DNA from 4 places in the Rhizobium sp. ERR 942 genome. Region 1 is predicted to be linked to each of the others. Evidence: predicted binding sites of a transcription regulator. Region 1 holds the regulator's gene; each other region holds the start of a gene.

What was found. Region 1 encodes PhoB, which activates phosphate uptake and scavenging genes when phosphate is short. Its sites were predicted from a motif close to TGTCATNNANCTGTCAT; they were not measured.
Region 2: phnF (phosphonate metabolism transcriptional regulator PhnF) is a predicted target of PhoB. The motif match lies at 3,350-3,366, and genes of this name have one in related genera.
Region 3: FBZ97_RS29975 (Orn/Lys/Arg decarboxylase N-terminal domain-containing protein) is a predicted target of PhoB. The motif match lies at 3,292-3,308, and genes of this name have one in related genera.
Region 4: FBZ97_RS10290 (acetoacetate decarboxylase) is a predicted target of PhoB. The motif match lies at 2,436-2,452, and genes of this name have one in related genera.

Annotation. Positions count from the first base shown of each region.
Region 1 is NZ_VIUA01000006.1:221,347-229,041, forward strand. It holds gene pstA (phosphate ABC transporter permease PstA) at 1-771, shown strand, start outside; gene pstB (phosphate ABC transporter ATP-binding protein PstB) at 787-1,602, shown strand; gene phoU (phosphate signaling complex protein PhoU) at 1,653-2,366, shown strand; gene phoB (phosphate regulon transcriptional regulator PhoB) at 2,398-3,081, shown strand; one part of gene FBZ97_RS24410 (IS630 family transposase) at 3,196-3,531, shown strand; one part of gene FBZ97_RS24410 (IS630 family transposase) at 3,533-4,144, shown strand; gene FBZ97_RS24415 (GcrA family cell cycle regulator) at 4,218-4,745, opposite strand; gene FBZ97_RS24425 (aspartate aminotransferase family protein) at 5,170-6,369, shown strand; gene argF (ornithine carbamoyltransferase) at 6,442-7,359, shown strand; gene FBZ97_RS24435 (Hsp33 family molecular chaperone) at 7,408-7,695, shown strand, end outside.
Region 2 is NZ_VIUA01000002.1:955,323-963,017, forward strand. It holds gene FBZ97_RS11275 (PfkB family carbohydrate kinase) at 1-179, opposite strand, end outside; gene FBZ97_RS11280 (carbohydrate ABC transporter permease) at 188-1,027, opposite strand; gene FBZ97_RS34705 (sugar ABC transporter permease) at 1,024-1,908, opposite strand; gene FBZ97_RS11290 (extracellular solute-binding protein) at 1,918-3,165, opposite strand; gene phnF (phosphonate metabolism transcriptional regulator PhnF) at 3,389-4,147, shown strand; gene FBZ97_RS11300 (class I SAM-dependent methyltransferase) at 4,249-5,070, shown strand; gene FBZ97_RS11305 (acyltransferase) at 5,201-6,367, shown strand; gene FBZ97_RS11310 (FUSC family protein) at 6,373-7,695, opposite strand, start outside.
Region 3 is NZ_VIUA01000009.1:225,662-233,356, forward strand. It holds gene FBZ97_RS29960 (LacI family DNA-binding transcriptional regulator) at 1-18, shown strand, start outside; gene FBZ97_RS29965 (adenine deaminase C-terminal domain-containing protein) at 8-1,786, shown strand; gene FBZ97_RS29970 (NCS2 family permease) at 1,834-3,186, shown strand; gene FBZ97_RS29975 (Orn/Lys/Arg decarboxylase N-terminal domain-containing protein) at 3,353-5,710, shown strand; gene FBZ97_RS29980 (GNAT family N-acetyltransferase) at 5,733-6,293, shown strand; gene FBZ97_RS29985 (hypothetical protein) at 6,334-6,657, opposite strand; gene dinB (DNA polymerase IV) at 7,041-7,695, shown strand, end outside.
Region 4 is NZ_VIUA01000002.1:748,501-756,195, forward strand. It holds gene FBZ97_RS10280 (ABATE domain-containing protein) at 1-319, shown strand, start outside; gene FBZ97_RS10285 (patatin-like phospholipase family protein) at 434-1,591, opposite strand; gene FBZ97_RS10290 (acetoacetate decarboxylase) at 1,630-2,376, opposite strand; gene FBZ97_RS10295 (3-hydroxybutyrate dehydrogenase) at 2,583-3,371, shown strand; gene ppk2 (polyphosphate kinase 2) at 3,468-4,382, shown strand; gene FBZ97_RS10305 (class I SAM-dependent methyltransferase) at 4,486-5,265, opposite strand; gene FBZ97_RS10310 (cystathionine gamma-synthase family protein) at 5,602-6,885, shown strand; gene FBZ97_RS10315 (SgcJ/EcaC family oxidoreductase) at 6,924-7,307, opposite strand; gene FBZ97_RS10320 (LysR family transcriptional regulator) at 7,517-7,695, opposite strand, start outside.

The DNA.
Region 1 (7,695 bases):
GCATGGATGAAGCAACTCAGCCAAAGCGGCGCGCTTCATAAGGCCTTCAACAGCGGTCTCTTTCTGTCGGGCAATTCGAGCCGCCCCGAAGCGGCCGGGCTTGGTGTCGCGCTGATCGGCTCGCTCTACCTGATGCTGACCGTTCTCGTACTTGCCTTGCCGGTCGGCGTTGCTGCCTCGATCTATCTGGAAGAGTTCGCACCGAAGAACCGGCTGACGGATCTGATCGAGGTCAACATCAACAATCTCGCTGCCGTCCCCTCGATCGTTTATGGCCTGTTGGGTCTCTCGGTCTTCATCAACATGATGGGGCTGCCGCGCTCGGCATCGCTGGTCGGCGGCCTTGTACTGAGCCTGATGACGCTGCCGATGATCATCATCGCCACGCGCTCCGCCTTGCGTGCTGTGCCGCCGTCGATCCGTAGCGCCGCGCTCGGTCTTGGCGCATCGCGCATGCAGATGGTCTTCCATCATGTTTTGCCGCTCGCGATGCCTGGCATTCTGACGGGCACGATCCTAGGGCTTGCCCATGCGCTCGGAGAGACCGCGCCACTGCTTCTGATCGGCATGGTCGCCTTCGTTGCCAATTATCCGACATCGCCGCTCGATCCCTCGACGGCGCTGCCGGTGCAGATCTATATGTGGGCGAGCGAAGCCGAGCGGGCCTTCGTCGAAAGGACGTCCGGCGCCATCATCGTGCTCCTCTTCTTCCTCGTCGCGATGAACATCGGCGCCATCCTGCTGCGCCGCCGCTTCGAGCGGCGCTGGTAAGGGAGGGTGCACGAAATGAACATGATGACGGAAGCTGCCAGCGAAAGAGCCTTGGCCAAGAAGATGACGACGATCCCTTACAAGATGATCGGCCAGGACGTTTCTGTGTTCTACGGCGACAAGCGGGCGCTCTTCGACGTCAATCTGAAGATCCGCGCCAATACGGTCACGGCTCTGATCGGCCCTTCCGGCTGCGGCAAGTCCACCTTTCTGCGCTGCCTCAACCGCATGAACGATACGATCGAGACCTGCCGCGTCACCGGCAAGATCACGCTCGACGATCAGGATGTCTACGACGACAGCATCGATGTCGTGGAATTGCGCGCCCGCGTCGGCATGGTCTTCCAGAAGCCCAACCCGTTTCCGAAGTCGATCTACGAGAACGTCGCCTACGGCCCGCGCATCCATGGCCTGCATCGCTCAAAGGCCGATCTCGAGCATATCGTCGAAACCAGTCTGCAGAAGGCCGGTCTATGGGGTGAGGTGAAGGATCGGCTCCATGATGCCGGCACGAGCCTGTCGGGCGGCCAGCAGCAGCGCCTCTGCATCGCGCGCGCCGTTGCTGTCAGCCCGGAGGTGATCCTGATGGATGAGCCGTGCTCGGCGCTCGATCCGATCGCAACCGCCAAGGTCGAGGATCTCATCCACGAGCTTCGGGAGAATTTTACCATCGTCATCGTGACGCATTCCATGCAGCAGGCCGCCCGTGTCTCGCAGCGTACCGCAATGTTCCATCTCGGCCACCTGGTCGAGGAGAACGACACCGATAAGATGTTCACCAATCCCGACGATTTCCGCACGCAGGATTACATCATGGGCCGTTTTGGTTGATGATGGCAGGCGCGCGGCTCCTTTCACACAGTTCACTTGAGGATAGAAAAATGGTCTCCACTCACATTCTCTCAGCCTATGACGAAGACCTGAAGTTTCTGACGCGTCGCATTGCCGAAATGGGCGGCCTGGCCGAGCAGATGGTTAGCGACAGCGTACGCGCTCTCGTCAACAGCGACGCGGCCCTGGCCCAGAAGGTCATCTCCGACGACGTCGTTCTCGACCATGCCGAGCGCGAAGTTGGTGACAAGGCGATCGTCACCATCGCTCGTCGTCAGCCGATGGCAGCGGACCTGCGCGAAATCATGGGCTCGATCCGCATCGCCTCCGATCTGGAGCGCGTCGGTGATCTCGGCAAGAATACCGCAAAGCGCGTCATCGCCGTTCAGGGCACGGGCGTGCCGCGTCGTCTCGCTCGTGGCATCGAACACCTCTCCGAACTGGCACTGAGCCAGCTCAAGGAAGTTCTTGATGTTTACGCGACCCGCTCGCCCGATAAGGCCGTGTCGATCCGCGAACGCGACGAGGAAATCGACGCCATGTACACCTCGCTCTTCCGCGAGATGCTGACCTACATGATGGAAGATCCGCGCAACATCACCACCTGCACGCATCTTCTCTTCTGCGCCAAGAACATCGAGCGCATCGGCGACCATGCCACCAACATCGCCGAGACGATCTATTACATGGCGACCGGTGCTCAGCCGGAAGGCGAGCGCCCGAAGGACGATACCGCCAACACCGTCGGCGCAGTGACGGAATAATCTGGAAGCGAAGAAAGGAGACCATAGGCGCATGGTTCCGAGAGTTGCTGTTGTAGAAGACGAGGAAGCGCTTAGCGTTCTGCTGCGCTACAATCTTGAGGCCGAAGGCTTCGAGGTCGACACGATCCTCAGAGGTGATGAGGCCGAGCTGCGTCTCCAGGAGCGCATCCCCGATCTCCTGATCCTCGACTGGATGCTCCCCGGCGTGTCCGGCATCGAGCTCTGCCGCCGGCTGCGTATGCGGCCGGAGACGGAGCGCTTGCCGATCATCATGCTGACGGCTCGCGGCGAGGAAAGCGAGCGCGTGCGCGGACTTTCGACCGGCGCGGACGATTACGTCGTCAAGCCGTTCTCGACGCCGGAGCTGATGGCCCGCGTCAAGGCGATGCTGCGGCGTGCCCGCCCGGAGGTTCTCTCCACGGTGCTGCGTTGCGGCGATATCGAGCTGGACCGCGAAACCCATCGCGTCCATCGCAAGAGCCGCGAAGTCCGGCTGGGGCCGACAGAATTCCGCCTGCTGGAGTTCCTGATGTCCTCGCCAGGGCGCGTCTTCTCGCGTTCGCAGCTGCTCGACGGCGTGTGGGGTCACGATATTTACGTCGACGAACGCACGGTCGACGTCCATGTCGGCCGCCTGCGCAAGGCGCTCAATTTCTCCAATATGCAGGATGTCATCCGCACCGTTCGCGGCGCGGGCTATTCCATGGAAGCCTGAGCGGCTCGCCGCTCGGGTGTTACTAGAGCGTTTCCGATTTATCTGAATCGGAGGGATTCCGTTTTTGGGTGTTTTGTGATTCAAGATGCTGGCTGGAATGGAGGCCAGCATCGAATGACTCGACCCCTTTCCGATGATCTTCGCAAGCGTGTTGTTGATGCGATCGAGGCCGGTGAGAGTTGCCGGTCGGTGGCGGCGCGGTTCGGTATTGCGGTGTCTTCGGCGGTGAAATGGTCGCAGCGGTATCGTTCGAGCGGCTCTGTCGCGCCCGGGAAGATGGGCGGTCACCGCAAGCGTGTTCTGGAGCCGTACCGGGCGTTTATCGTGGAGCGGATCAGCCAAACGCCGCATCTGTCACTGCATGGGTTGAAGGAAGAGCTGGCCGCACGAGGGGTGAAGGTATCCCACGACACCGTGTGGCAATTCCTGCGACGCGAGGGGCTACGGTTCAAAAAAAACACTATTCGCCCTTGAGCAGGCGCGTGCCGACATTGCGCGGCGGCGACAGCGCTGGCGGTCCTGGCAAACTGGTCTCGATCCAAAGCGGCTGGTCTTCATCGATGAAACCTGGATCAAGACCAACATGGCGCCGCTTCGAGGCTGGGGGCCGAGGGGCAAGCGTCTGCGCAGCTTCGCCCCGCACGGCCACTGGCGCACCTTGACCTTCCTCGGCGCGTTGCGCTGCGATCGGCTTGCCGCACCCTGTGTCTTTGACGGGCCGATCAACGGCCAGTGCTTTCGAGCCTATGTCGAGCAGCAACTCCTACCCGTGCTCCAACCTGGCGATATCGTCGTGATGGACAACCTCGGCTCTCATAAATCAGTCGCCATCCGGCAGATGATCCGTGATGCTGGTGCGCGGCTCTGGTATCTGCCGCCCTATTCTCCTGACCTTAATCCGATCGAACAAGCCTTCGCCAAAATCAAGCACTGGATGCGCTTGGCTCAGAAGCGAACCATCGATGACACCTGGCGCTACATCGGACACCTCGTCACAACCATCGAGCCTAGCGAATGCAGCAACTACTTCGCCAACGCCGGATACGCTTCCGTCAAAACCTGAAAAGCTCTAAATAGCGGCGGAAATAGAAAAACGGGCCTCGAGGGGCCCGTTTCTCTTTGTCTTGCGGTAACTTTCAGCCGTTGTTGCGACGGCGGTCATGCACCGGCTGGTAGGCCATGCGCTGATGATAGGTGCAGTAGGGCGACGAATCCGGGCTGTCATTGCCGCAGAAGTGGAAGTCGTCCTTCAGCGGGTCCCCGACCGGCCATTTGCAGGTGCGTTCCGTCAGCTCCGTCAGGCCGAGGCGGCGGGAGATCGGAACGACGACGTTCGATGCCGGGCGATACTGAATTTCATTGACGGAATCGATCTCGATCTCTTCCTTCAACATGGTTGCACCCTGCTGGCGGGCGACCACAGTGCGGGTAGCGACGCGCGAGCCATAGGTCGTTGCGCGAGGAGCCGCGGCACTGCGCTTTGGCGTGCGCGCCGCGGTTGCCGTGCCGCCTGCCTTCGCTCGGCCAGGAAGGTTCAGGCGGTGCACCTTGCCGATAACGGCATTACGGCTCACGCCACCGAGCTGCGCAGCGATCTGGCTGGCGCTCAACCCTTCGGACCATAGCTTTTTCAGCTTCTCGACGCGTTCGTCTGTCCAATTCATGCCCTGTCTCCGCTGTCGCGTTTCCGATGGCAGAATCCCTCACCATTGCCTCGCATGGGAACGAGGCGCGAAACGCTCTAAAATTGTGGTGACTAGTTCCGCCGCATGCAGTCTAGCAATTGCTTTTTAACCTAGTGTGAGGCTGACTCCGTGACAAGAGTCGCGAGAATCTTGAGGAATCGATTTCGAGGTTTTCCCCAACTTGCTGCCTAGGCGTGGCATTTCTGCAATAGGCGCCGCCGAACCTATCTCTTTTGCCCGCAAGCGCTATCTCGCACCTGCTAAAACGCCAGTTTTGTTGACATCGCGATGCAAAACATCAATAGTGCCCGGGCCGCCGCAAGGCGGCATTTTTGATTTTTTCGGACCCGTTTCATCAAATCGAAGCGATCGGTCCTTAAAGTTGTGATCAGGAGATATGGCCATGGCCGAGACCACGCCGCTTTATGACACCTATATGCGCGCTCCGTTACGGTTCGAGCGAGGCGAGGGCGTCTGGCTGGTCACCGAAAATGGCGAGCGTTACCTCGATTTCGCGGCCGGCGTCGCGGTCAACTCGCTCGGTCACGCCCATCCTCATCTCGTCGCCGAGCTGAAGGCACAGGCCGACAAGGTCTGGCACCTGTCGAACCTCTACGAGGTGCCCGGTCAGGAGAAGCTGTCGAAGCGGCTGACGGAAGCGACCTTCGCCGACAAGGTATTCTTCACCAATTCGGGCGCCGAGGCGCTGGAATGCGCCATCAAGACGGCGCGGCGCTATCAATTCGCCAAGGGGCATCCCGAAAAGTTCCACATCATCACCTTCGAGGGCGCCTTCCACGGCCGCACCATCGCGACCATCGCCGCCGGCGGCCAGGAGAAATATATCGAGGGCTTCGGGCCTAAGGCACCGGGTTTTGACCAAGTGCAGTTCGGTGATCTCGATGCCGTGCGTGCCGCCATCACGGATGCGACAGCCGGGATCCTGATCGAGCCGGTCCAGGGCGAGGGCGGCATCCGTCCGGCCACCAACGAATTCCTGCGCGGGCTGCGTGAGATCTGCGACGAACACGGCCTGCTGCTGATCCTCGACGAAGTACAGTGTGGCGTCGGTCGCACTGGCAAGCTTTTCGCCTATGAATGGGCCGGCATCAAGCCTGATATCATGGCTGTCGCCAAGGGCATCGGCGGTGGCTTCCCGCTCGGTGCATGCCTTGCGACGGCGGAAGCCGCCTCAGGCATGAAGGCGGGCACCCACGGCTCGACCTATGGCGGCAATCCGCTTGCCATGGCGGTCGGAAATGCCGTTCTCGATATCGTGCTTGCCGAAGGCTTCCTGCAGCATGTGCGCGATGTCTCGCTGGTCTTCCGCCAGGGGCTCGCTTCGCTCAAGGATCGTTTTCCTGACATCATCGAGGACGTTCGCGGCGAAGGTCTGATGCTCGGCATCAAGGCGGCCATTCCGCAGGCAGAGCTACTGCAGGCTATCCGTGCCGAGCATCTGCTCGGCGTGCCGGCCGGCGATAACGTCATCCGCCTTCTGCCGCCGCTGGTCGTCACCGCCGAAGAAGCACGCGAAGGTCTTGCCCGCCTGGAGCGTGCCGCCGAGCGTGCGCGCGCTGCCCGCACCAAGAAATCGGCTTGAGTTCAACGCCCGCTGACGGGGCGTTCCTGCCCACGCGGGCGTTATTGTTTTTTCTGGAGCACAGGTAAGGACATGGCTTCTCCGAAACACTTTCTCGACCTCTCTGCCGTTCCGGCGGCCGATCTGCGCAACATCATCGATGACGCGATCGTGCGAAAGAGCGCGCAGAAGGCCGGCACTGCCGACAAGCCGCTCGCCGGCAAGATGCTGGCGATGATCTTCGAGAAGCCGTCCACCCGAACCCGCGTTTCCTTCGATGTCGGCATGCGACAGCTGGGCGGCGAGACGCTGTTCCTCTCCGGCACCGAAATGCAGCTTGGCCGCGCCGAAACGATCGGCGATACGGCCAAGGTGCTGTCGCGCTATGTCGATGCCATCATGATCCGCACGACCGATCATTCGCGCCTGCTGGAGCTGGCGGAACATGCGACGGTTCCCGTCATCAATGCGCTGACCGACGATACGCATCCTTGCCAGATCATGGCCGACATCATGACCTTCGAAGAGCATCGCGGCCCGATCAAGGGCAAGACGCTCGCCTGGACGGGCGACGGCAACAACGTGCTGCATTCGCTGATCGAAGGGGCCGCGCGCTTCGGCTATCGCATGAATATGGCGGTACCCCTTGGCTCCGAGCCGAAGGATCACTATCTGAACTGGGCCCGCAACGAGGGCGCCGAAATCATGCTCTCGCATGATGCAGACCGTGCGGTCGCCGGCGCCGATTGCGTGGTAACCGATACCTGGGTTTCCATGAATCAGGAGCACCGGGCACGCGGTCACAACGTCTTCCAGCCCTATCAGGTCAACAAGGCTTTGATGGCACAGGCCGGCAAAGACGCTTTGTTCATGCATTGCCTGCCCGCCCATCGCGGAGAGGAAGTGACGGACGAGGTGATCGATGGCCCGCAATCCGTTGTCTTCGATGAGGCGGAAAACCGCCTTCATGCGCAAAAGTCGATTCTTGCTTGGTGCCTGGGCGCGATCTGAAGATATTAAACCGCGTCTCAAGGGCGCGGGCGCAGTAGGAGTAAAGCAATGGCCGAAAATGCCGCCTCGCTGGGTCAGTTCGATTTCGCCGGTGACGATCATGTCGTTCCCTTCCAGGTGGAAGGTTTGGACGTGCGCGGCCGTGCCGTACAGCTCGGTCCGCTGCTGGACGCGATCCTTGCCCGGCATGACTATCCGACGCCGGTTGCACGCCTTCTGGCCGAGGCCATCGTCCTGACCGTCCTGCTCGGCACGTCGCTGAAATTCGAAGGCAAGTTTACCGTACAGACCAAGAGCGACGGTCCCGTCGACCTTCTGGTTGCCGATTTCACGACG
Region 2 (7,695 bases), on a different contig from region 1:
CTCGAAACGATCGCGACGTCCGCTCCCAATTCCAGCAATTGCAGGCCGGTATAAAAGGCGCCGCCGCCGAGGCGGGTCGTCCGGGACGAAAATTGTATGCGTCCGCCCGGAACCAGCGGTGCATCCAGCTGCCATATGCGATCGTGGTTTACCGATCCGATTACGATTACTCGGGGCATGCATCCGCCTATCTGTCATCAATGCCTGGTGCCAGCGCATCGACGATGAAACGCTGCGCCAGCAGGAAGATCAAGAGAACGGGGACGATCGACAACAGGCTTGTTGCCATCAGTGGTCCCCAGGCCCGCTCGGCGCCCTCCAAATCGGCGAAGGCGGCAATACCCGTCGTCAGCGTCTTCTTGGAGGCATCATCGAGTACGAGCTGACCCCAGAGATAGATGTTCCAGGCCCCCATGAAGGAAATCACCGAAAGGGCGGATATTGCCGGAATGACATTGGGGATGCCGATCTCGATGAATTGCCGCCACAATCCGCTTCCATCCATGCGTGCCGCCTCGAATATCGAAGCGGGAAGCGACCGGAAAGCCTGCCGCATGTAGAAGACATAGAAGCCGATATAGGGGATCGATGGGATGATCATCGCGCCATAGGTGTTGAAGGCCTGGAGCTTCACCACGGCGATATAGGTCGGAATGATCGCCAGCACGTTTGGAAAGGACATGGTGGCGATAACGAACCAGAACAGCGGCTGCCTCCCCTTGAATTCGAGTCGCCCGAAGGCAAAGCCGGCAGGCACGGAGAGAGCGAGCTTTCCGGCGGTGATCAGGGTGGCGGTCAGCATGGAATTCCAAAGCCACATCCAGATCGGATGACGGCTTGCGGCGATAGCGAAATTCGAAAGCGTCGGATTTTCCGGCCAGAAACGCACCGCTCTCGCCATGATCATGTCGTTTGGCGTGAAGGCCGCCGTCACCATCCAGACGAGCGGAAACACGGTGACGATGCAGATTGCCATGAGCACGACATGGAGCAGCAATCTGTGAAGCTTGTGACCGATATCGCTCATCTGTAGTGCACCCGCTTCTCGCTGACGCGGAACTGCAGCCAGGTGATGGCGAGCACGAGAACGATGATGATGACGGCAACGGCGCTTGCCGGCCCGAACTGGAAGAACAACAGACCCTGCTGCCACAGGAAATAGAGAAGGCTCGAGCTTCTGCCCGCCGGTCCGCCATGGGTCAGCACATCGATGACGCCGACAATGTCGTCAAGCACATGGAAGAAGGTCGTGACACTGATGAAAAAGGCCGTCGGCGTCATCAGCGGCAGGCTTATGTCGAAGAAATGCCGCGTCGAACCTGCACCGTCGAGCTCAGACGCCTCACGCAGCTGATGCGGCAGGTTCGCGAGCGCTGCCAGCCACAAAAGCATGTTGAGGCCGAAGGTCTTCCAGAAGGTGACGAGGCTGACACAGAGGAGCGCAAGGTTCGGATCCGTATGCCAGCGCGACGGTGGAAAGCCGAAATGGCCGAGCACCTCGTTGAAGAGACCGTTGACCGGATTGAAAAGCCAAGACCAGGCAACGCCTGCTACTGAATAGGCGACGATCGTCGGCAGGAACAGGCTGCCGCGATAAAGCCCTTGCAGCGGATTCTTGCGCACCGAATGCAGCATGACCGCAAAGATTAGTGGGATGACGATCTCGGCCGGGATGAGAACGACGCAGTAAAGCAGCGTATTCCAGGCCGCCATGCGGAAATCTGAATTGTCGAAGATGGACGCGTAGTTATCGACGCCGACAAAGCGGATGTCTGCCGACAGCAGATTCCAGTCGACCACCGATAACAACATCGACGCTATCAGCGGGCCATAGAGGAATATCGCCACGGAAAAAACGGCTGGCCCCACGAAGAGGTAGGGGGCCAGCGATCGAAGACGAAATGGCATGATGCGAACCTATGCCGAAATCAGCCCAGCAAGCTCGTCATGAGCGCCCTTGATACCGTCGGCAACCGTCGTTTCCTTGAGCAGCATACGCGAGACCCACTTGCGCCACACGGCCTGTCCTTCGAGGCCGCGCTTGCCGGGCCAGATCGTCTCTGCGGTCAGGCCATCGCCGAGCTGAGCCGCCGCCGGCTTCATGAACTCGTTGATGAGCGGAATGTCGTGCGTCGACGTGTTGAGGTAGCCGGTCTGAGACCAAAGCGTCTGGCCTTCCTTCGATGCGCAGAATTCGAGGAAGGCTAGAGCGGCCTCCGCCTGTTCCTTGTTGCGCGTGTAAATGGCAAGGAAATTGCCGCCGCTGTTCATCTTGCGCTGATGTCCCGGAAGCCCCGGGAATTTGGTCGTGACAGCCTTTGCCGCACCGAAGGGGAAGGTGACGGCGGCGGTCGAGCTGGTCGTGCAAATCGCAAGTGCGCCGGACTGGAACGCGGCCGTCTGCTCCTTGTCGCTGACGGGCAGCCAAAGCCCTTCATGGGCCGGGGCGCAATATTCGGTCATGCCGGCGATGGCTTCCGCGCTGTTTAGGGCTAACTTGCCATCGGGATCGATGATGAAGCCGCCGGCATTCTGGATGAAGGACTGGCTCGTCCATTCGTTGTTGGAGAGGGAGATCGGCGAGCGATAGGTCGGATGCTTGCCTTTCAGGGCCGCATCGAGCTTGCGGGCGCTTTCGTAGAGCCACTTGGTATCAGGCGTTTCCGGCAGATTGGGATCGAGGCCGGCAGCCCTCCACATGTCGCTGTTGATATAGGTGATCGGCGTCGACATCGCCCAGGGAAGACCGATGACGGCGCCGTCGATGGTGACCAGCGGTAGGACCGACGGGCGGAAATTGGCGAGGATTGCCTCTGCCTTTGCGGAATTGATCTCGCGAAGGTCGCGGGCGCCGAGCGTGCGCTTGGCGAAATAGCCGAACTTCCAGCCGGTGATCATCATGGCCGGCGGACGGCCGGCGGCGACGCTCGCGACCGCCTTGGCGGTCACGGCCTCATAGTCGCCGTCGAAACGGTTGGTAACGGTTATGCCGAGCTGCTTAGCATTAAAAGCGTCGACAACCTTCTGGAACGGCTTGTCGGAGCCCCAGGTGCTCGAAATCTCGATAGCCGCGTCGGCGGACCGGGCCTTGCCGGTCAAAGCGATCGATGTGCTGATGACTGCGGTCGTGCCCGCGATAAATAGACGACGATTAAGTCCTATCATCTTATCCTCAATATCCGAATGATTGATAAAACATTCGGATATTTACCTAGCGACGGCGGATGACACCCATATGAAGAGAAGCGTGGCGAAGCGCTAAAGCTCGAGGGTAAAAATTGACTTTGGCCGCTGTTTGTTGGATTTCCGATATCGGGCACAGATTGAAAATCGATGCTGTAGCCGATATATGACATTCGAATGACATGGTTGAATTCGGAAGGCAGGCATGGAGAAGAAATTGCTGCACGGGCAATGGCAACAGGTCGAGAGCGATATTGCGGAGGATATCCTGACCGGTCGCCTGTCACCAAAGGCGCAGCTTCCGACGGAATCCGACCTGATGGAACGTTTCGGCGTCGGACGGCACACCATACGGCGCGCCATTTCCCGTCTCGAAAGCCGGGGGCTCGTGCTGGTCGAGCAGGGGCGCGGAACCTTCGTCAGGGATAGTCGCCTCGATTATCGCCTGTCCGAACGCACGCGCTTTTCCCAGAACCTGCTCGATCAAGGCAGAGAACCGCTCGGTCAGGCCATTCATGAGGAGGTTGTCCCGGCTTCGGAATTGATCGCAGAGGCTTTGCGGCTTCCACTTGGTGAGCCGGTTTATCATATTGTCCGCCGCGGCTTTGCCGACGAGGAGCCGATCAACTATTCGCATGCTTACTATCCGGTGCGCCGTTTTCCAGGTTTCAACGAGGCGCGGCGCAGCGGGCGAAGCGTCACCGTCATTCTGGCCGAATACGGTATCCCCGACTATATCCGCCTGCGCACGGATATCGTCGTCCGTCTGCCGACAAGCGAAGAGGCGAAACAGCTCTGCCAGTCCATGTCTCAGCCGGTGGCTGTGTCGAGAAAGGTGGACGTCGATCTCAAGGGCACGCCGATTTCCTATTCGGAATCCGTCTGGCCGGGCGAGCGCGTGCAATTCTCCATCGACAACACCAGCCAGCTTCTGGACGTGCTTGCGCGCGGTGACGCGGGCTGAATAGACCGGTTCCGCGCGATTGGGTCTCTTCAGAGCCTGAATGACGCGTCTGCTGCGATATGCTAGTATCGGGCTTTCTCAGGCGCGCAGCGGGTGATGCGATGTTGGAGGCAGACAAGCTATTCGCTGGCTCGATTCCGGAAAATTACGACCGCCATATGGTGCCGTTGATTTTCGAGCCTTACGCGGCAGATATAGCCCAGCGAGCAGCGTCCTTGCGGCCCGACGCAGTGTTGGAAATCGCTGCAGGCACCGGCGTTGTCACCCGCGCATTGGCGCCGAAATTATCCCCCGGCGCAAATTACGTCGTCACCGACCTCAACCAGCCGATGCTCGATTACGCCGCTTCGCGGCAGGCTCCCGACAGCCGCATCACATGGCAGCAGGCGGATGCCCAGTCGTTGCCCTTCAAAAATGCATCTTTCGATCTCGTCTTTTGCCAGTTCGGCGCCATGTTTTTTCCGGACCGTATCTCGGCCTACCGCCAGGCAAAGCGCGTTCTGAAGCCCGGTGGACATTTCCTCTTCAACGTCTGGGACCGCATCGAAGAGAACATATTCGCGGATGATGTCACGAACGCGCTTGCCCGGATTTTTCCCAACGATCCGCCACGCTTTCTGGCGCGCACTCCGCATGGCTATCACGATGTGGATCGGATTCGCGGCGATCTCGAGAACGCTGGTTTCTCCGAAATTGCGATTGAAACGAGGGCCGAGCAAAGCCGGGCATCTTCGCCGCGCGTTCCGGCCGTAGCTTATTGTCAGGGAACTCTGCTCCGTAACGAAATCGAAGCCAGAGAAGCGGAGAAGCTGCAGGCTGCGACCGACTATGTCGCCGCCGCAATCGAAGCCAGACACGGTAGCGGCGAAGTTGCTGCTAAAATTCAGGCACATATCATCCTGGCGACGGCTTATCCTGCCTAACGTCTGAAATATTAACTGAAGAATAACTATAATCTAAAGCAGGGCTGCCGATTTATGCATGCGGCGACGAGTTATTATATTGTCGTGGATACCAAATGGAGATCTAGGGCAATATTCGCTGAGCTTTCCGGTGAGGTTTTATAAGGAAATACCTGAGGGACGAGATGCGGGCGGCAACGCCGGCAAATCCGCTCATATGCTCTTGAACCTTCAGGTGCTGCGCGCGCTCGCAGCCTCTTCCGTGGTCATCGCCCATGCTCTGCACGAAACAGAGATCCTTGCAGCAGCGACAGGACGTGCAGCGGTCGATGGCTCTGCCTGGAATCTCGGTTTCGGCGTCGACATCTTCTTCGTTCTTTCCGGCTTCATCATGACCCACACTGCAGCATCGGAGTTCGGCAAGAGCGGCGCTCCGCTGCATTTTTTTTTACGGCGTTGCGCTCGTGTCGTCCCCCTCTATTGGCTTTTGACGAGTATCATGTTGCTTGGCGCGCTCGCGGCACCCTCGCTGCTCGTCGTTCCCGTCGGCTCCATATCCCATGTTCTCGCCTCCTATTTCTTCATTCCGTCCGGGCGTGGCGTGGGGGAGATCAGGCCGGTGCTCGCGCTTGGCTGGACTCTGAATTACGAGATGCTGTTCTATGTGTTCTTCGCACTGGCGCTCCTTTTGCCGATAAGGGTGGGGGTCATCTGGCTGTCGGTGCTCATGGTCGGCATGGCGCTCGTCGGAAATCTCGTTGACCCCAGCCATGTCCAGATAGCATTCTGGACGAGCCCGATCATTCTGGAGTTCCTGTTTGGCGTCTATGTCGCTCTGATTTTCCGCAGCGGCGTGAGGATCGGCAAGGGTATTGCGTTCGGGCTCGTGGCCATAGGGCTTCTTGGCTTCGTTCATGTCTCCACGCTTTGGAACGATGCGGCCTTGCCGCAATTCCTGCGAAGCGGTTTGCCTGCGGCTCTGTTCGTTCTTGCGGCCGCAATCGGTCCTGTTTTGCCTCATAAGAGACCTGTACTCTGGAGTGTCGCTTTGGGAGATGCCTCCTATAGCCTCTACCTCGCCCATCCCTTTATCCTGCGACCCATGCGAGCCATTTGGGCGAAAGTGATCGGAGGGGCTCTGCCGCTTGGTTTGTTCGCTGGCTTCTCGACGCTCGCTGCTGCCCTGCTTGCCCTGGCGCTCTTCAGAGGTATCGAGAAGCCGCTTACGCGCCGCGTGCAGAGCGTCGTGCTCGGCTCGGCACGGCGCAAGCGGATATCGGCTGGGGCGCTCCCGGCAGCGGATACCGAGAGTGCCTGACGCTTTCAGGCGGTTCGCTTTTGGCGAAGGTAATCGACGTGGTTCAATGCCGCCGAGGCGATCGTGTCGAGCTGGGTCGCAGCACGGATCAGCGTGTGGCGGGTCGAGATGTCGGGCTTGCTGATCCAGTAGGAAAGATGTTGGGCGGCCGCGCGCGAGACTTTTGCAAGACGAGCCGGATCGCCGCGGCCGAGCTGACGCAGCACGACGTTCAGTGGTTTGGCAAGATGAGGGTGCTCTCTTGCCAGTTCGGCGAGCGTGATCGCAGCCTCGCCGATCGCAAGCGCGGCAAGCATTCCCCTTAGGTCGTCTTCCGCCTGTTTCTCGGGAACGCCGGCATTCGCTGCGGCCTGGCCCGCCAGGCGGTCGGCCGTCCTGCTCAGCCAATGCTCTCTCGTCCAATGGCCCGGAGACCGGCCGATATCCGCCAGATCGCGCAGCGTGGCGCGTTGCAGGCGCTGCCGCTTTGCCGGCAGGTTGGATGGAAAGAGCAGCGTGAAGACGAGTACGCCCGATCCCACACCAAGGATCAGCGCTAGGGCACCGTTCATGAAAGAAGCCGCATCGGCACGGCTGGTATTATCTGGGCCGACCAGATCCAGAAACAGAAAGGCAAAGCTCGTTGCCAGGGCGGCAGTGCGGACGTTGCGCATGGCAAGCCCGGTTGCAAACATGATGATGCCGATGACCATGGCCAGTTCGGTAAAGTCCGACAGCATCGGCAGGATGGCGAAATTGCAGATCGCTGCCGCAATCACCGCGACGAGCCCGCCCTTGAGGAAACCCATTCCGCCGACCACCGGATTGGGCCGGGTGGCAAACAGGGCGCAGATGACACCGAGAATGACAATGAAGCTCGGGCCGGATGGCCAGGCGGTTGCGATCCAGAACCAGGATCCGATGACGATGGCGACGAAGGTGCGAATACCGTTTTGAACTGCGTCGCGATGATCGACGTGGAAGGAGAGCCTTAGCCTTGAGGAGGGGGCTTTCTCGTCCGAAAACAGGGCCTGGCGCGTGAGTGCGCCATGGGCGGCTTCAAGCAGCCTGTCGAGGTGATCCAGGATCAGAAGCCGAGGCGGGATCGCATGATCGGAGTCAACAGCAGTTTCGGAGAGTGCAGTCCGAACATCTGCCCGCAATGCGGCAATGGTATTGGGAGCGACCGGTGATGCCGAGCCGATAGCGTCGAGTGCCATAGCTGCTTTCTCGACGAGAGGTTCATCGAGATCCGGTCGCTCCGCGAGATGCTCGCGCAGAGACTGGGCGATCGCCATCTGGGTCAGCATTGCGACTGCGGCGCCGCGTAGATGGCCCAAACGGCTGCG
Region 3 (7,695 bases), on a different contig from region 1:
GGCAGACATGCCGAATGAACCCCACGACCTCCATTCATCCGAGCTGCGCGACCGCGCCGTCCGGGCGGCATTGGGCCTTGAGCCGTTCGATGTGCTGATTGCCGGCGGAACGCTCGTCGATGTCGCGACCTCGGAAATGAGGCCGGCCGATATCGGCCTTGTCGGCCCCTTGATCGCAAGCGTCCATGCCTTGGGGACAAGGAAGGACGCCAAGCAGACCATCGACGCTTTAGGACGCTTCATCGCGCCCGGATTTATCGACACGCATATGCACGTCGAAAGCTCGATGGTGACGCCAAGGCGATACGCCGAAACGGTTGTTCCCCAGGGCACGACGACGGTCTGCTGGGACCCGCATGAAATCGGCAACGTCGCTGGCCTCGACGGTATTCGGTGGGCGCTCGAAGAAACACGGCAATTGCCGCTGCGCTTCCTGACCCTGGCGCCATCCTGCGTCCCCTCGGCACCCGGCCTTGAGCTTGCCGGTGAGGAATTCCGCTCAGGCGAAATGACAACCATGCTCAGCTGGCCGGAGATTTCCGGTGTCGCCGAAGTGATGAACATGCGAGGGGTCCTTGAGCGCAGCGAGCCGATGCGCGGCATCCTTGAGGCCGGACTTGCGAGCGGCAAGCGCGTCTGCGGCCATGCCCGCGGACTGGAAGGTGCGGAATTGCAGGCCTTTGCCTCCGCGGGGATTCAATCCGATCACGAGCTCACCTCGGCCGAGGACTTGCTGGCGAAATTGCGGGCGGGCCTTACCATCGAGTTGCGCGGCTCCCATGACTATGTTCTGCCCGGCGTCGTCGACGTGCTGAAAAAACTGCCGCATCTGCCGCAAACGCTGACGATCTGCACCGATGACGTCTTCCCCGACGACCTCGTGAATGAGGGAGCAATGTCATCCGTTCTCAGACGCCTGATCGGCTATGGAATGAAGCCGATCGATGCCATCCGCGCCGCCACGCTCAACGCCGCCATGTGGCTGAACCGCCATGATCTGGGACTGGTGGCACCCGGCCGCCGCGCCGACATCGTCATCCTCTCCGATCTCGAAAAGATCGCGGTCGACCGCGTCTTCGCATCTGGACGTGAGGTCGGAAGAAGCGGCAGCCTCGTTGGAACCAGCGAGTGCACGCCCTCGGATGCCTATCGCAACACCGTAAGGCTTGAGAAGCTTTCCGCCACCGATTTCAAGATCGAGCTGCCGGGCATGACTGAAGCTCGCGTCAACACGATTGTCAGCCCACGATTCACGAAATGGGGAGAGGCAATCGTCAAAGTCGAAAATGACAAGCTCGTTCTGCCTGACAATATGCTGCTGATGGCTGTTATTCACCGCCACGGAAGAAAAGAGCCGACACCCGTCATCGGCATCCTGGAAGACTGGGGTCACTGGAGCGGCGCGCTTGCGACGACGATATCGCATGACAGCCATAACCTCACCGTCTTCGGCCGCGACCCCGCGGATATGGCTGCGGCGGCCAATGCCGTCATCGAAGCGGGCGGCGGCATGGCGACGGCGGCCGATGGCGAGGTGACGGCGGTGCTTCCCCTGCCCGTCTGCGGCTTGCTGTCGGATGCGCCCGCAAAGGAGGTGGCCGACGATTTCGCTAGGTTGCGCGCCGCGGCCGATGCAATCGCCGACTGGATGCCGCCCATTCGCACCTTCAAGGCGGTCGTCGGAGCAAGCCTTGCCTGCAACCCCGGCCCGCATGTCACCGATCTCGGGCTGACCGACGGAACCACCCAGGACATCAGACCGCTTCTGGCTTCAAGCCAAAATTGAGGTCACCAGCCAAACGGCGGCATTTGCCGACTTAGGAGATATAGACAATGACCTCAACTACGAATGTCGGGCAGCCGGGTGATACGTCAGAGCCGCGGTGGAAAACCTTTTTTCGCATGGGCGAGCGTAAGGCCAATACGAAGACGGAAATCATTGCCGGGATGACGTCCTTCCTGGCAGCGGCCTATCTCCTCGTCGTGATCCCTTCCCTGCTTTCCGCCGGTGGCATCGACCGCGCCGCCGCAACGACGGCAACCATCCTCGTCATCATCGGCGCGACCCTGTTCATGGCGCTTTATGCCAATATGCCCTTCGTGGTGGGACCTGGCATTGGCGGCTCGGTTCTGGTGGGGCCGACGATGGCAGCCGTGGAGCATATTCCCTGGCAGACTGGCCTTGCCATCTCCTTCTGGTCGAGCGTCGTCTTCGTTCTGCTGACCGTCCTCGGTGTACGCCAGGTCATTGCCCGCATGGTTCCAGCCCAGATCAAGCTCGGACTGGGTGCGGCGATCGGATTGTTCATCGCGCTTCTCGGCTTCAAGAATGCAGGTCTCGTCGATGTCAACGCCAAGAGCCACGCGCTCATGCTCGGTTCGTTCAACTCGGGACAGGCGATCATTGCCGTCTTCGGCATCTTCCTCGCCGTCTTCCTGCGCGGGCGCAAAGTGCCGGGGCCGATCCTCTGGGCGATCCTGGGCAGCACTCTGCTCGGCATTCCGCTCGGCGTGACCAAGGTGCCCGCCGCATTCTTCGGAGTGCCGCACGGCATCTCTGAGATCGGCCTTCAGCTCGATTTCCTTGGTGCGCTGAAGATAGACTATTTCCCCTATCTCTTCGCCTTCTTCGCATCCGAATTCTTCTCGACCCTGGGCACGACGCTCGCCGTTGGCGCCAAGGCCGGCCTGGTCGATGAGGAAGGCAACATGGCGGACCTGGGCAAGCCGTTCCTCGTCGATTCGATTGCCGCTACGATCAGTCCGCTGCTCGGCATTCCCTCCGCCACGGCGCTGGTCGAGAGCGCGACAGGCGCGGAAGCCGGCGGACGCACCGGTTTTGCTTCACTTGCGACCGCAGCCCTTTTCGCGCTCACTTTGCTTTTTACGCCGATCGCGCTGATGATCCCGGCGGCCGCCACGGCACCCGCCCTGATCCTCGTCGGCATGTCGATGTTCAGCGCGCTGAAGCGTGTCGACCTGGAGAATTTCTCCGACGGCCTCTCCGCCCTGATGATGGTCCTTCTGACCCTTGTCTCCAACAGCTTTGGAACCGGCATCGCCGGAGGACTGCTGTTCTACGTCATCGTCAAGGTCTTATCGGGAGAAGCAAGGCAGGTGTCTATCGGCATGTATCTTCTCGCCATCCCGCTTGCCTATTATTTCTGGACCGTGGCCGCTCACTGAGCGGCCACAAATCCATAAGTTGTGCACCCGCGATCCGGCATGAAACGGCGGGCCGGCGACGTGACCGGCGGTGGCCATCAATACGGTTTGGGACGTCCTCTATTCTGTCACATCCATGTCATGAAATGCGCCGACACCTCATCCCAGATCAAGAGCGGGTATCGACATGGATTATTTCAGACGTTTCAACTTTCTGTTCGCAACGCCAACCTTCGACAATGAGGACCTGGAAGGCGCCCGCTATAATCAGATCGTCGAGGAGATCGAACGCTCAGGTTTCGAGGTGGTGCGCGCGCGCAATCTCGAAGATGCCGAGATCGCCGTGCAAACCGACGCGGCCATCGGCTGCATGCTGGTGGACTGGGGCAAGAAGGGCCTCGAAGGCAAGACGGCCGCCCTCATCAACCTCATGCGCCGGCGCGGCCTGGAATTCCCGATCATCCTCCTGATCCGCCGCAAGCGCTTCGAGGATGTGCCGGTCGAAGTCCTCGATTTCATCGACGGCTACGTCTTCCTCTCCGAGGAAACGCCCGCGTTCATCGCGAAAAGCCTCATCAGCCGGCTGAAGCAATATGCCGAGACGCTGAAGACGCCGTTCTTCGGCGCGCTGGTCGATTATGCCGAGGAGGGCAACCATCTCTGGACTTGTCCCGGGCACAATGGCGGCATCTTCTACAGCCGCAGCCCCATCGGCCGGGTCTTCATGGAGCATCTCGGCGAAGCGGTGTTCCGCGACGACCTCGACAACTCGGTTCTCGATCTCGGCGACCTTCTGACCCACGAGGGACCGGCTCTCGCCGCACAGAAGGAAGCGGCCAAGATCTTCGGCGCCGAGAAGACCTATTTCGTGCTGAACGGCACCTCCACGTCCAACAAAGTCGCGCTCTCGGCCCTCGTCACCGACGGCGATCTCGTGCTGTTCGATCGCAACAATCACAAGGCCGCCCATCACGGCGCGCTAATGATCTCGGGCGGCATTCCGATCTACCTGCCGACCAGACGCAATCTCTATGGCCTGATCGGTCCGATGGATTTCGCCACCATGGACGAGGACGCGCTGCGCGAGCGCATTCGCACCCATCCGCTGGTAAAAGATCCGGAAGCCTACAAGAAGCCGCGTCCGTTCCGCGTCGCGGTCGTGGAGCAATGCACCTATGACGGCACCATCCACAATGCCGAGATGATCCTAAAGCGCATCGGACATCTGTGCGACTACATCCTTTTCGACGAGGCATGGGCGGGCTTCATGAAGTTTCACCCGCTTTATGCCGGGCGCTTTGCCATGGGCCTTTCGGACCTCGGCCCCGATGCACCCGGGATCATCGCCACGCAGTCGACCCACAAGCAACTCGCAAGCTTTTCGCAGGCCTCGCAGATCCACATGAAGGACAGGCACATCACCGGCCAGAAACGCCGCGTGGAACACCGTCGCTTCAACGAAAGCTTCATGCAGCACGCCTCGACCTCGCCCTTCTATCCGTTGTTTGCCTCGCTCGACGTCGGCGCGCAGATGATGAAGGGCCGTTCGGGCGAAGTGCTTTGGGACGACACGATCCGCCTCGGCATCGAACTGCGCAAGAAAATCCGCGCCGTACGGCGCGAATTCGAGGAGAAGGAACATCGTCCCGAACGCCGCTGGTTCTTCGAGCCCTTCGTGCCGGATCGGGTCGCGATTCCTGATGTGGCAAGCCCCGGCGCTGTGCACGATGTGCCTTGGGAGAGCGTCGCGACCGATCAGCTCGCCACCAATCCCGCCTTCTGGCACCTGACACCCGATGCGGCATGGCACGGCTTTTCCAGCATGGAGCCGGGTTTCGCCATGACGGATCCGAACAAGCTCACCCTGCTTACCCCCGGCTTTGATCGAGCGACTGGAAAATATACGGACCACGGCATTCCAGCGCCCATCGTTGCGCAATATCTGCGCGAAAACCGGATCGTCGCGGAAAAGAACGACCTCAATTCGCTGCTCTTCCTGCTCACACCCGGTGTCGAAGCCAGCAAGGCCGGCACCCTGATCAGCGGCCTTGTCGCCTTCAAGAAGCTTCATGACGACAACGCGCTGCTGGAAGAGGCCATTCCGGAATTCTACCGCCGCCGTCCCGGCCGCTATGCGGGCGTGCGCCTGCGGGATCTTTGCGCCGACATGCACAATTTCTTTCGCCAGGCCGATGTCAGCGCCCTGCAGACGAAGCAATTTTCCGCAGAACACCTGCCGCCGATCGCCATGTCGCCGCACGATGCCGCGCGCTGCCTGGTGCGCAACGATGTCGACTATCTGCCGATCGACGCCATTGCCGGCCGCATCGCGACGACACCCTTCGTCGTCTATCCCCCGGGGATTGCAACCATCGTGCCCGGCGAGCGCCTGACGGAACAGGCAAAGCCCATGATCGACTATCTCAAAATGTTCGAAACCTGCTTCAACACCTTCCCCGGCTTCGAGGTGGAGATCCAGGGCCTCTATCGCGAGATCGATGCATCCGGCAAAATCCGGCTCTATACCTACGTTGTCGCGGAATAGGCTTGGAAATTCAGGTTCGGACATGAAGCAGGATAAAACAATCATCGTTCGCCCATCCCGGGAGAGCGACGTCGATGCCATGCTGGCTATCTATCGCCGTCATATTCACCGCGGGGTCGAAGCCGGGGTCGATGATAGCGACACGCCGCAGCCGGACGATCTGCGCGAACGGCGCAAGAATTTGAAGGACCGCCGCTTTCCGCATGTCGTCGCGATCGAGGGTGAAAAGGTCGTCGGCTATGCCTATGTGGTGCTGTTCCGCAAGCGCCCGGCCTATCGCTATACCGTCAAGCATTCGATCTATGTGCATCACGACCATGTCGGCCAGGGTGTCGGAAGCCTGCTCATGCGCGGACTGATCGACGCCTGCGCGGCGGCCGGCTTCCGACAGATGATCGGCTATATCGACGCGGACAACGTCGCTTCGCTCGCCCTGCACGAACGCTTCGGCTTCGTTCGCGTCGGCCTGCTGCCGGCTGTTGCCTATCGCTACGGCCGCTGGGCCGATACCGTGATGGTCCAGCGCTCGCTCGGTCCCGGCTCAACCACGCAGCCGCCTCCGCCGCCGCTCTCCACCCGCTGAAGCAGAAGGACCTGTTGTCGGTCGTAACACAACTCCGTGCTTAGACTGGATGCCGCATCGGGGCCGGCAGGAAGCCCAAAACAAAATCTATGACCTTCGACGAGGACATTTCGCAGGGCTTGAGGGTGAGGCTTGCTGCGGAGAGCATATAGAGATTGAAACTGACGACATCGGTCCCGCCAAGCTCCTCGCCATAGAGCCAGATCCGTTTGCCGTCGGCCGATCGCTTGACCGTCACACCCCAGGGGCGACCTTGAAAATGCCCCTCCGAATAGCCGTCAGGCAGCTTCGCAAGCGCATGTTCGAAGCCCGACAATTCGGCGGGCAGCAGCTGCGGCGCGCCGTCGATCATGGAGCCAGGCATTCGTCACATATGCCGCAGCCGTCTTCGTCCATCTTCCTCGCCGACCGCAGCCTGCGGCAGCACAGACACGCAGTGCCATCGGCTCGGGATTCCTCGTCACGCTCGGGCGGGAGGATCTCCATAAGCAAGTCGGAAAGTGGATCGGTAGCGATTTGGCCCATCTCAAGGCTCCGTATTGGGGGACGGACAAGAGATAAGAAGCCTTGCGCGCATCTCAAGGTACCGTTTGCGGCATGGCTGGCCTGCGGCAATTTCCTCGCCTCTCCCTAGCAAGACAACCGAGCCGGTTTGATATCGTCATCGAGGATGATATGTTCCGCATTTGTTTCAGCCTCCGCAATAACGGACCGCGCTGAACCTACTGTGTAATGACCGAGACCGCCATGAACGACACCAGCTCGACCACTGTCCGGAAGATCATCCATGTCGATATGGATGCATTCTATGCATCGGTCGAGCAGCGGGACAATCCGGAGCTGCGCGGCAAGCCGCTTGCGGTCGGCGGGTCGGCTGCACGCGGCGTCGTGGCGGCCGCAAGTTACGAGGCCCGCGCCTTCGGCGTTCACTCGGCGATGCCTTCGGTTACCGCAAAACGCAAATGTCCGGACCTGATTTTCGTGCCGCCGCGCTTTGACGTCTACAGGGCGGTGTCGCAGCAGATCCGCGAGATCTTTGCCGAATATACTTCGATGATCGAGCCGCTGTCGCTCGACGAAGCCTATCTCGACGTCACCCAGAACCACAAGGGGACGGAAATCGCCACCGAGATCGCGCTGGAGATCCGGACCAAGATCAAGCAGGTCACCGGCCTCAATGCTTCGGCCGGCATTTCCTACAACAAATTCCTCGCCAAAATGGCAAGCGACCTCAACAAGCCGAACGGCCAGGCTGTCATTACGCCAAGGAATGGCCCCGCCTTCGTCGAAACGCTTCCCGTCAAGAAATTCCATGGCGTCGGGCCGGCGACAGCCGAGCGGATGCACAAATATGGGATCGAAACCGGACTAGATCTGAAATCGAAATCGCTCGCCTTCCTTC
Region 4 (7,695 bases), on a different contig from region 1:
ACCGCTGAACCGTCTGCTGGAACGCGATGAAGGTTTTAGCCGGATTGTCACAAGAAAGCCGGGCGAGGATCGCGAACTCTGCCTTCAGCCGATGCGGAAATGGCGCTCACCGGAATCGCTGCTATTACCGATCGGCGAAGCGCTGGGACGTTTCGTCTGCACGGAAGATTTTTCCGATGTGAAGGCCTGCGAGGGCCACGCATGCACCTTGATGTTCGTTGACCATACCCGCGGGCGCCGCAGACGCTGGTGCAGCATGGCGATGTGCGGCAATCGCTCCAAGCAGGCAGCCCATCGACATCGGCTCAAGCAGAGCTGACGCCAGTCCCGCAAAAAGACAGGCGTTTTGCTGGAAGCATGAATTACAGCTTGAAGCTAAGCCCAGCTCGCTCCTGCCCGATATCACCAGAGTCGAGCCGAGAACACCATTGGCTCAAGCCGGATCTTCCCTGTGAAGATCGTGAATGGCGACGGCATCATCGCTGAAGGGTGGCAGCAGCCAGTCGGTATGGCGCAGCGTGCGCTTGGTATCTTCAAGGCCCATGTCCCAATGCTCGCGCATCGACGTGCCGGAGAACTCATAGTCCTTGGCGTGACCTTCGTAGTTCTTGTGCTGATAGATCAGGTGCACGATATTGACGACGCCGGCATCGGAATAATCGGCAATTAGCTCTTCCTCTTCCGCGGTCAGCTGATCCTTCGGGACACGCTTTAGGGCGCCCAGGAGCTTCATCTTGAGCCCGTGGATGCGCTTGAAATTGTCGGTATTCTGCCGCGTGCGGCTCGAATACATGATGTCCTTGTGGCGCGAGAGCACGTCCGGCATGCTGCGCGGCAGGACGCCCCGGGCACTGAAGAGATCCACCTGGAAGACGAGCGAGCTGCGGTCCTCTTCCTGATCGAGCAGATATTGCAACGGCGTATTCGAAACGATGCCGCCGTCCCAGTAATATTCGCCTTCGATCCGGATGGACGGCAAGGCCGGCGGCAGGGCGCCGCTCGCCATGATATGCTCGGGGCCGATGCGCACTTTGTCGGTGTCGAAATAGACGAAATTACCGGTGCGGACATTCACCGCGCCGACGCTGAAACGCTTCTTGCCATCGTTCAGCACGTCGAAGTCGATCAGCATCTCCAGCGTCTTCTTGAGCTCTGCCGAGTCATAGAAGCTGGTTGCGCCCTCGGCTCCCGGCAGCTCGAACCATGGGTTGGGAAAGCGCGGCTTGAAGAAGCCAGGCTGGCCCATGGTCATCGTCATCCAGGAACTGGTGCGATTACGGATATCGCGGAAGAAATCGCCTTCCGGCGTATAGGCCCAGATCTTGCGGCCGGAAATGATCTGCCAGAACTGCTCCAGACGCTGCAACCGCCGGCCCGGCTCGTTGCCGGCGATGATCGCGGCATTGACTGCGCCGATGGAGACGCCCGAGAGCCAGGTCGGTTCGCATCCCGCTTCGGCAAGCGCCTGATAGACGCCGGCTTGATAGGCGCCGAGCGCACCGCCACCCTGGAAGACCAAGGCAACGCGATCATATTGCGCGGCTATTTCCGGGATGGTCGGCGCTGCCGCCTTGATATTTCGTTCGAGCACGATCCGTCTCCAGTATGGTCTAACAATAAGGCTTTCGGCTACCTGCGCTCGGCGAGATAGTCGTGAACGACTTCGCCTAGCCCGAGCGTCAGATCGGCGGTAAAATGAACCGCCGAAACCACTTCCAGCACGGGCAGTCGCGCGACGTCGGCCATGACATGCGGCCGAAGATCGAGGGCAGCCGGCGAAGTCCAGGCTTCCTTGATGGTGATATCGGTCAGATAGTAACGCACCAGCTCGCAGATACGCGGGGTCGCATCGACATGCGGCACAATCTTGATCAGGAAATTCGGTTCCGAGAGAGCTGATAGAAGCGGTACCTGGTCGATCGGCTTGTGTTTGTAACCCATCGTGCCCGTGGCGCAGAGAACGCTGCCGTAATGCAGCGTGCCGACGATGACTTCGCCTTCGTTGACGATCTTCGGATTGGCAAGCTTCTTCGGAAAGCCCCAGATCTCGCGGCCGCCGGTGATCGGCGCATCGTCATCAAGATACATGGAGTGGACATAGCCACCCTTTTGTCCGCGATAGGTCACGGGGATGACCTGTCCGGTCTCGGTGTAATCACCAAAGCCAGTGGAATCGGGCATGCGGATGAATTCGTATTTCACCAGCGGCTCGTCGATTTCGAGCGGCGCCGGGACGACCGCTTCAAGCGCCTCGCGCGTGGTGCGGTAGGTGATGATGATATATTCGCGATCGAAGAACCGATAAGGCCCTGGAGGATAGGAAGGATTGGTCAGTGGCATCGCATAGGCATGCTTGAGAATGTCTTCGACCTTCATCGTATTGTCCGTCGTTGGAGGAAATCGCCGGGCGCCAGAGCGAAAACTTGCACGGTTGCATGACAGTGAAGTGTCAGCCAATGATTGGCAGCGCCGCGAGGCAAAACCGCGCTGTTATCAAAGCGACATATCAGGCTGGCAGTGTGCGCTCATCTTGAGCATTTCCCTCTACCCAACCATGTCATAGAGATTGCAGGAGTTGCATCATGGGTTCGTTGACTTCGAAGAATGCACTGGTCACCGGTTCGACGAGCGGTATCGGGCTTGCGATCGCCCGCGCCTTTGCCGCCGAGGGCGCGAACATCACGATCAACGGCCTTGGGGACGCCGATGCGATCGAAAAGGAGCGCGCGGCGATCGAAGCCGATTTCGGCGTGAAGTGCCGCTATTCCGGCGCCAACATGATGAATGGCGAGGAAGTGACATCGATGGTGCGTGAGGCCGAGGAAGCCTTCGGCAGCCTCGACGTCCTAGTCAACAATGCCGGCATCCAGTTCGTCGCCCCGATCGAGGAGTTTCCCGACGACAAGTGGGAGGCGATTATCCGCATCAATCTACTTGCTGCCTTCTACGCCATCAAGGCCGCCATTCCCGGCATGAAGGCGCGCAAATGGGGCCGCATCATCAATACGTCCTCGGCACATGCGCTGGTCGCCTCGCCTTTCAAATCGGCCTATGTTTCGGCCAAGCACGGCATTACCGGTCTCACCAAGACCATCGCCCTCGAAGCCGCTCAGAACGGCGTGACCGTCAACTCCATCGCGCCCGGCTATGTCTGGACGCCGCTCGTCGAAAAGCAGATCCCCGAGACCATGAAGGCGCGCAACATGACGGAAGAGCAGGTCAAGCATGACGTGCTGCTGGCCGCCCAGCCGACGAAGGAGTTCGTAACCGTCGACGAAGTAGCCGCTATCGCGGTGTTCCTGTGCAGTGACGCCGCAAAGCAGATTACCGGCACGACGCTTTCCGTCGATGGCGGCTGGACCGCCGAATAATACCGCAGCCATAGCCGGCACATGCTTGAGCACCGTGCCGGCTCTCAGCAGCCCAGGGCTGCAGCATCAACATGAAAATAGAGCAGGAGGCGCACAATGACCGACGAAACCCAGGACCCGCTCAGCCGTATCAAGGATGAGATCGTCGACAGCTTCGACGAAGAGCTGGAGATGCAGCTCGAAGAGGACCGGCTGGACGAACTGGTCGCAGAAGGCCTTATCAGCGAAGGTGAGGCGACGCTCGACCGCCGCGTCTATTTCCGCGAACTTTTCCGGCTTCAGCACGAGCTCGTGCGCCTGCAGGACTGGGTCCAATACAAGAAGCTGAAGGTCGTCGTGCTGTTTGAAGGCCGCGATTCCGCGGGCAAGGGCGGCGCCATCAAGCGCGTCACGCAGCGCCTCAATCCGCGCGTCTGCCGCGTCGTCGCATTGCCGGCACCGACCGAGCGCGAACGGCATCAATGGTACTTCCAGCGCTATACAGCGCACCTGCCGACCGCGGGCGAAATGGTGCTGTTCGACCGCAGCTGGTATAACCGCGCCGGCGTCGAACGCGTCATGGGCTTCTGCTCGCCGGAGGAATTGGAGGAGTTCTTCCGCTCCGTGCCGGATTTCGAGCGCATGCTGGTTCGCTCCGGCATCATCCTCATCAAATACTGGTTCTCGATCACCGATGAAGAGCAGGAATTCCGCTTCAACATGCGCATCCAGGATCCGCTGAAGCAGTGGAAACTGTCGCCGATGGACCTGCAGAGCCGCGTGCATTGGGAGGAATATACCAAGGCCAAGGAAGAGATGCTGGAGCGCACCCATATTCCGGAAGCGCCGTGGTGGGTCGTCCACGCCGTCGACAAGAAGAAGGCGCGCCTCAACTGCATCGCCCACCTTCTGAGCCAGATCCCTTACGAAAGCGTACCGAAACCGGAAATCGTGCTGCCGGAACGTATGCGCAATGCCGACTATCACCGTACGCCGGTGCCGCCGGAAATGTATGTGCCGGAAATCTACTGATCAGGATCAATGAGGGGTCCGCCTCCGGCAGGCCCCTCTGATAGATTACTTGAAAAACAAAATCCCTGTCACTCCGCCACCAGCAGGCGAGGCCGGCTCAAGGTCAGGCTGAACGATAGGCCCATTCGGACATGGCGCCCAAACCCAGCCGCTGCAAAAGTTCATAGGCAACACGCCGATTGATGGGATTGTGCAGCCTGAGGACTTTCGAGCCAAGAAAATCCATCTCCGTATGCTCGAACGGCAGGAGATGCCGTGCTCTGCCAAGCGCGGCTCGATAGAGCCCATGAAAATCCCGGCGGCAGACATAGGTCTTGTACTTCGTCATGCAAAAGGCGACAAAGCTATCGCTGTTCCTGCGCAGAAAATCCGAAACGCCGACCGTCACCTCCGGCCAGGCCGGATTGAACGTATCGTCGAAGGCGATGATGCCGTGATCGGCCAGTACGCTCTTCGCCAACCGGCTATCGGCAACGATGTGGCGAAGCAAATGCCCTCCATCGATACTGAAAAAACGAACCTGCCCAACCTTGTCGATGATGGCCTGTGGATCGAGCTCGGTGCTGTCACCCGTTATGACGAGATCCTCATCAACGGGAATGCCCAGTGATTTTCCGTTGTCGAGGAAGCGTTGATATTGCGCACCATCCGCTTCTATGTCGAAAAGGTCGATCGCAAGCACGTTGTCATCGGGTGCGCTGATCTTGCGCAGCAAAAAATAGGACCGCCCGTAGTAAACCCCGATTTCGGCGAGGCCGCCATAAAGTTTCTCCTGCCTTTGCTTTTCGATCAAAGACAGGAAGACAAGCGCATCCGGCGGATCGATGTAACCATCGATTTTCTGAAGATCGCTAAACACAAATTTTCGAACGCCCGATTTCAAATGTAAACCTCACTGGTTTTCTTCATGCATTTCGCCTCCGAGCTTGCTCATCGATTGGAACCGGTCGATCAAGAAACGCCCCGTTTCTGCCACGACTGCGGCAGCGAAGCCGGAAGCTCTCGAAAATTGGGACGACACGGCCTCAAGGCGAGCACCGCTCACGAATATTGCGGCCTTTCTGTCGTATTCCGGATAGCCATGCGCGAGTTGGATAGTCCGGCCCATATTAGGATCAATGCCGAAACCACATCGCAGATGATGACGAATAGCGAGCCGGCATCCTAAGTGATGTATAATGTGAGTCTAAAATTCATATCATCGGCCGAGGAGACCGTCATGACTGCGCCGCATCCGTCCAAAACGCATATCGGCAACCATGCGCTGCATCCCGAAACTCAGATGCTGAATTACGGCTATGACCCGGAATTGTCCGAGGGCGCGGTCAAGCCGCCTGTTTTCCTGACCTCCACCTTCGTCTTCAAATCGGCCGAGGACGGACGCGATTTCTTCAATTATATCTCCGGCCGCACCGAGCCGCCGGCGGGCACTGGCGTCGGGCTCGTCTACTCACGCTTCAACCACCCGAACAGCGAAATCGTCGAGGATCGCCTCGCCGTCTATGAAAAGGCAGAAAGCGGCGCGCTGTTTTCCTCCGGCATGTCGGCCATCGCAACAACCCTTCTCACCTTCGCGCGACCGGGCGATGCGATCCTGCATTCGCAGCCGCTTTATGGCGGTACGGAAACGCTGGTCGCCAAGACATTCCTCAATCTCGGAGTAGCCGCCGTCGGCTTCGCCGATGGCGTCAACGAAGGCTCGGTGACGGCAGCTGCCGAGGAAGCGATGACCAAAGGCCGTGTCTCGGTCATTCTGGTGGAAACACCGGCCAACCCCACGAACAGTCTCGTCGATATCGCCATGATCCGCCGCATTGCCGATGCGATCGGCAAGAGGCAGGGACACACGCCGATCATCGCCTGCGACAATACGCTGCTCGGCCCGGTCTTTCAGCGGCCGATCGAGCACGGGGCCGATATCTCCCTCTATTCGCTGACCAAATATGTTGGCGGCCATTCCGATCTGATCGCCGGCGCCGCCCTCGGCTCAAAAGCCGTCATCAAACAGGTGAAAGCACTGCGCGGAGCGATCGGCACTCAGCTCGATCCGCATTCCTGCTGGATGCTCGGCAGGTCGCTGGAAACGCTGCAGATCCGCATGGAACGGGCAAACAGCAACGCACGGGCGGTCGCCGATTTCCTGCGGGATCATCCGAAGGTCGAGCAAATCCACTATCTCCCCTACACGGATCCATCCTCGGCAACGGGCCGTACCTTCGCCGCCCAGTGCAGCGGTGCGGGCTCCACCTTCTCCTTCGACATCAAGGGTGGCCAGCCGGCATCGTTCAAATTCCTGAACGCCCTGCAGATCTTCAAGCTGGCCGTCAGCCTCGGCGGCACGGAATCGCTGGCCTCCCATCCGGCAACGACGACGCATTCCGGTGTGCCTGTGGATGTACGCCATCGCATCGGCGTGCTGGAATCGACGATCCGCCTGTCGATCGGGATTGAACACCCCGATGACCTGATTGCCGATCTTGCTGCTTCCCTCGACGCCGCCTGATAAAGCCTATGCGGCCGAAAGACTGGGAGTGAGATGGATCAGGGCCGCACGGCCAGAAGGTTGGCATCGCGTGCGAGGCGCCACTCCCCGTCAGCCTCCTTGCGCAGAAGCGTGAGCGTATAACCCGATCGATGAACGGCGTCGCCACCCGGCGGTGTCACCGTCATGTCGATGTGATTGCGGATATAGGCCCAATCGCCGAGCACCTGCAGTTCGACGATCTCGCCCGCACCCTCCATCTTCATGCCCTCCATGCCTTTGGAAACCGCAGCAAATGCCGCCTTGCCGAAGGGTTCTTGGCCGGGAACCATGAAGATGACATCGTCCGTCATCAGTCCTAGGACGGTTGCCGTATCGCCCGCCTTGCTCGCGGCAATCCAGGTTTCCACGACTTTCCGGATTGCCTTTTCATCGTCGGTCATTCCAAATTCTCCTCGATAGGCGCCGCGCTACGCTGCCCCCTGTCAGCGGCAGCCTGTCGGTTGAACAGGTTTACCATTGCGACCTATCCCGTGTGATCAATCGCCTGCCCAGATCTTGGCTTCCAGATCGACATCATAACGGCAAGTGACCGTAAACTGAACAAACAAGCCGTCCGCATCATGGGCGTTTCTCACGTCCATCCGGCTTTTCATTCGAACGAGCTCGAGCGAGGGATCACGGTCTCCTCCAGGAGCGCCTGTAGCCAGTCGGCGAAAACATGAACGCGGCGGGAGAGATGCCTGCGATGCGGATAGAGCAACGTCATCTGCAGCGGTTCCGCTCGATAATCTGGCATGACCTCGACAAGTTCGCCCGCCTCTAGATGCT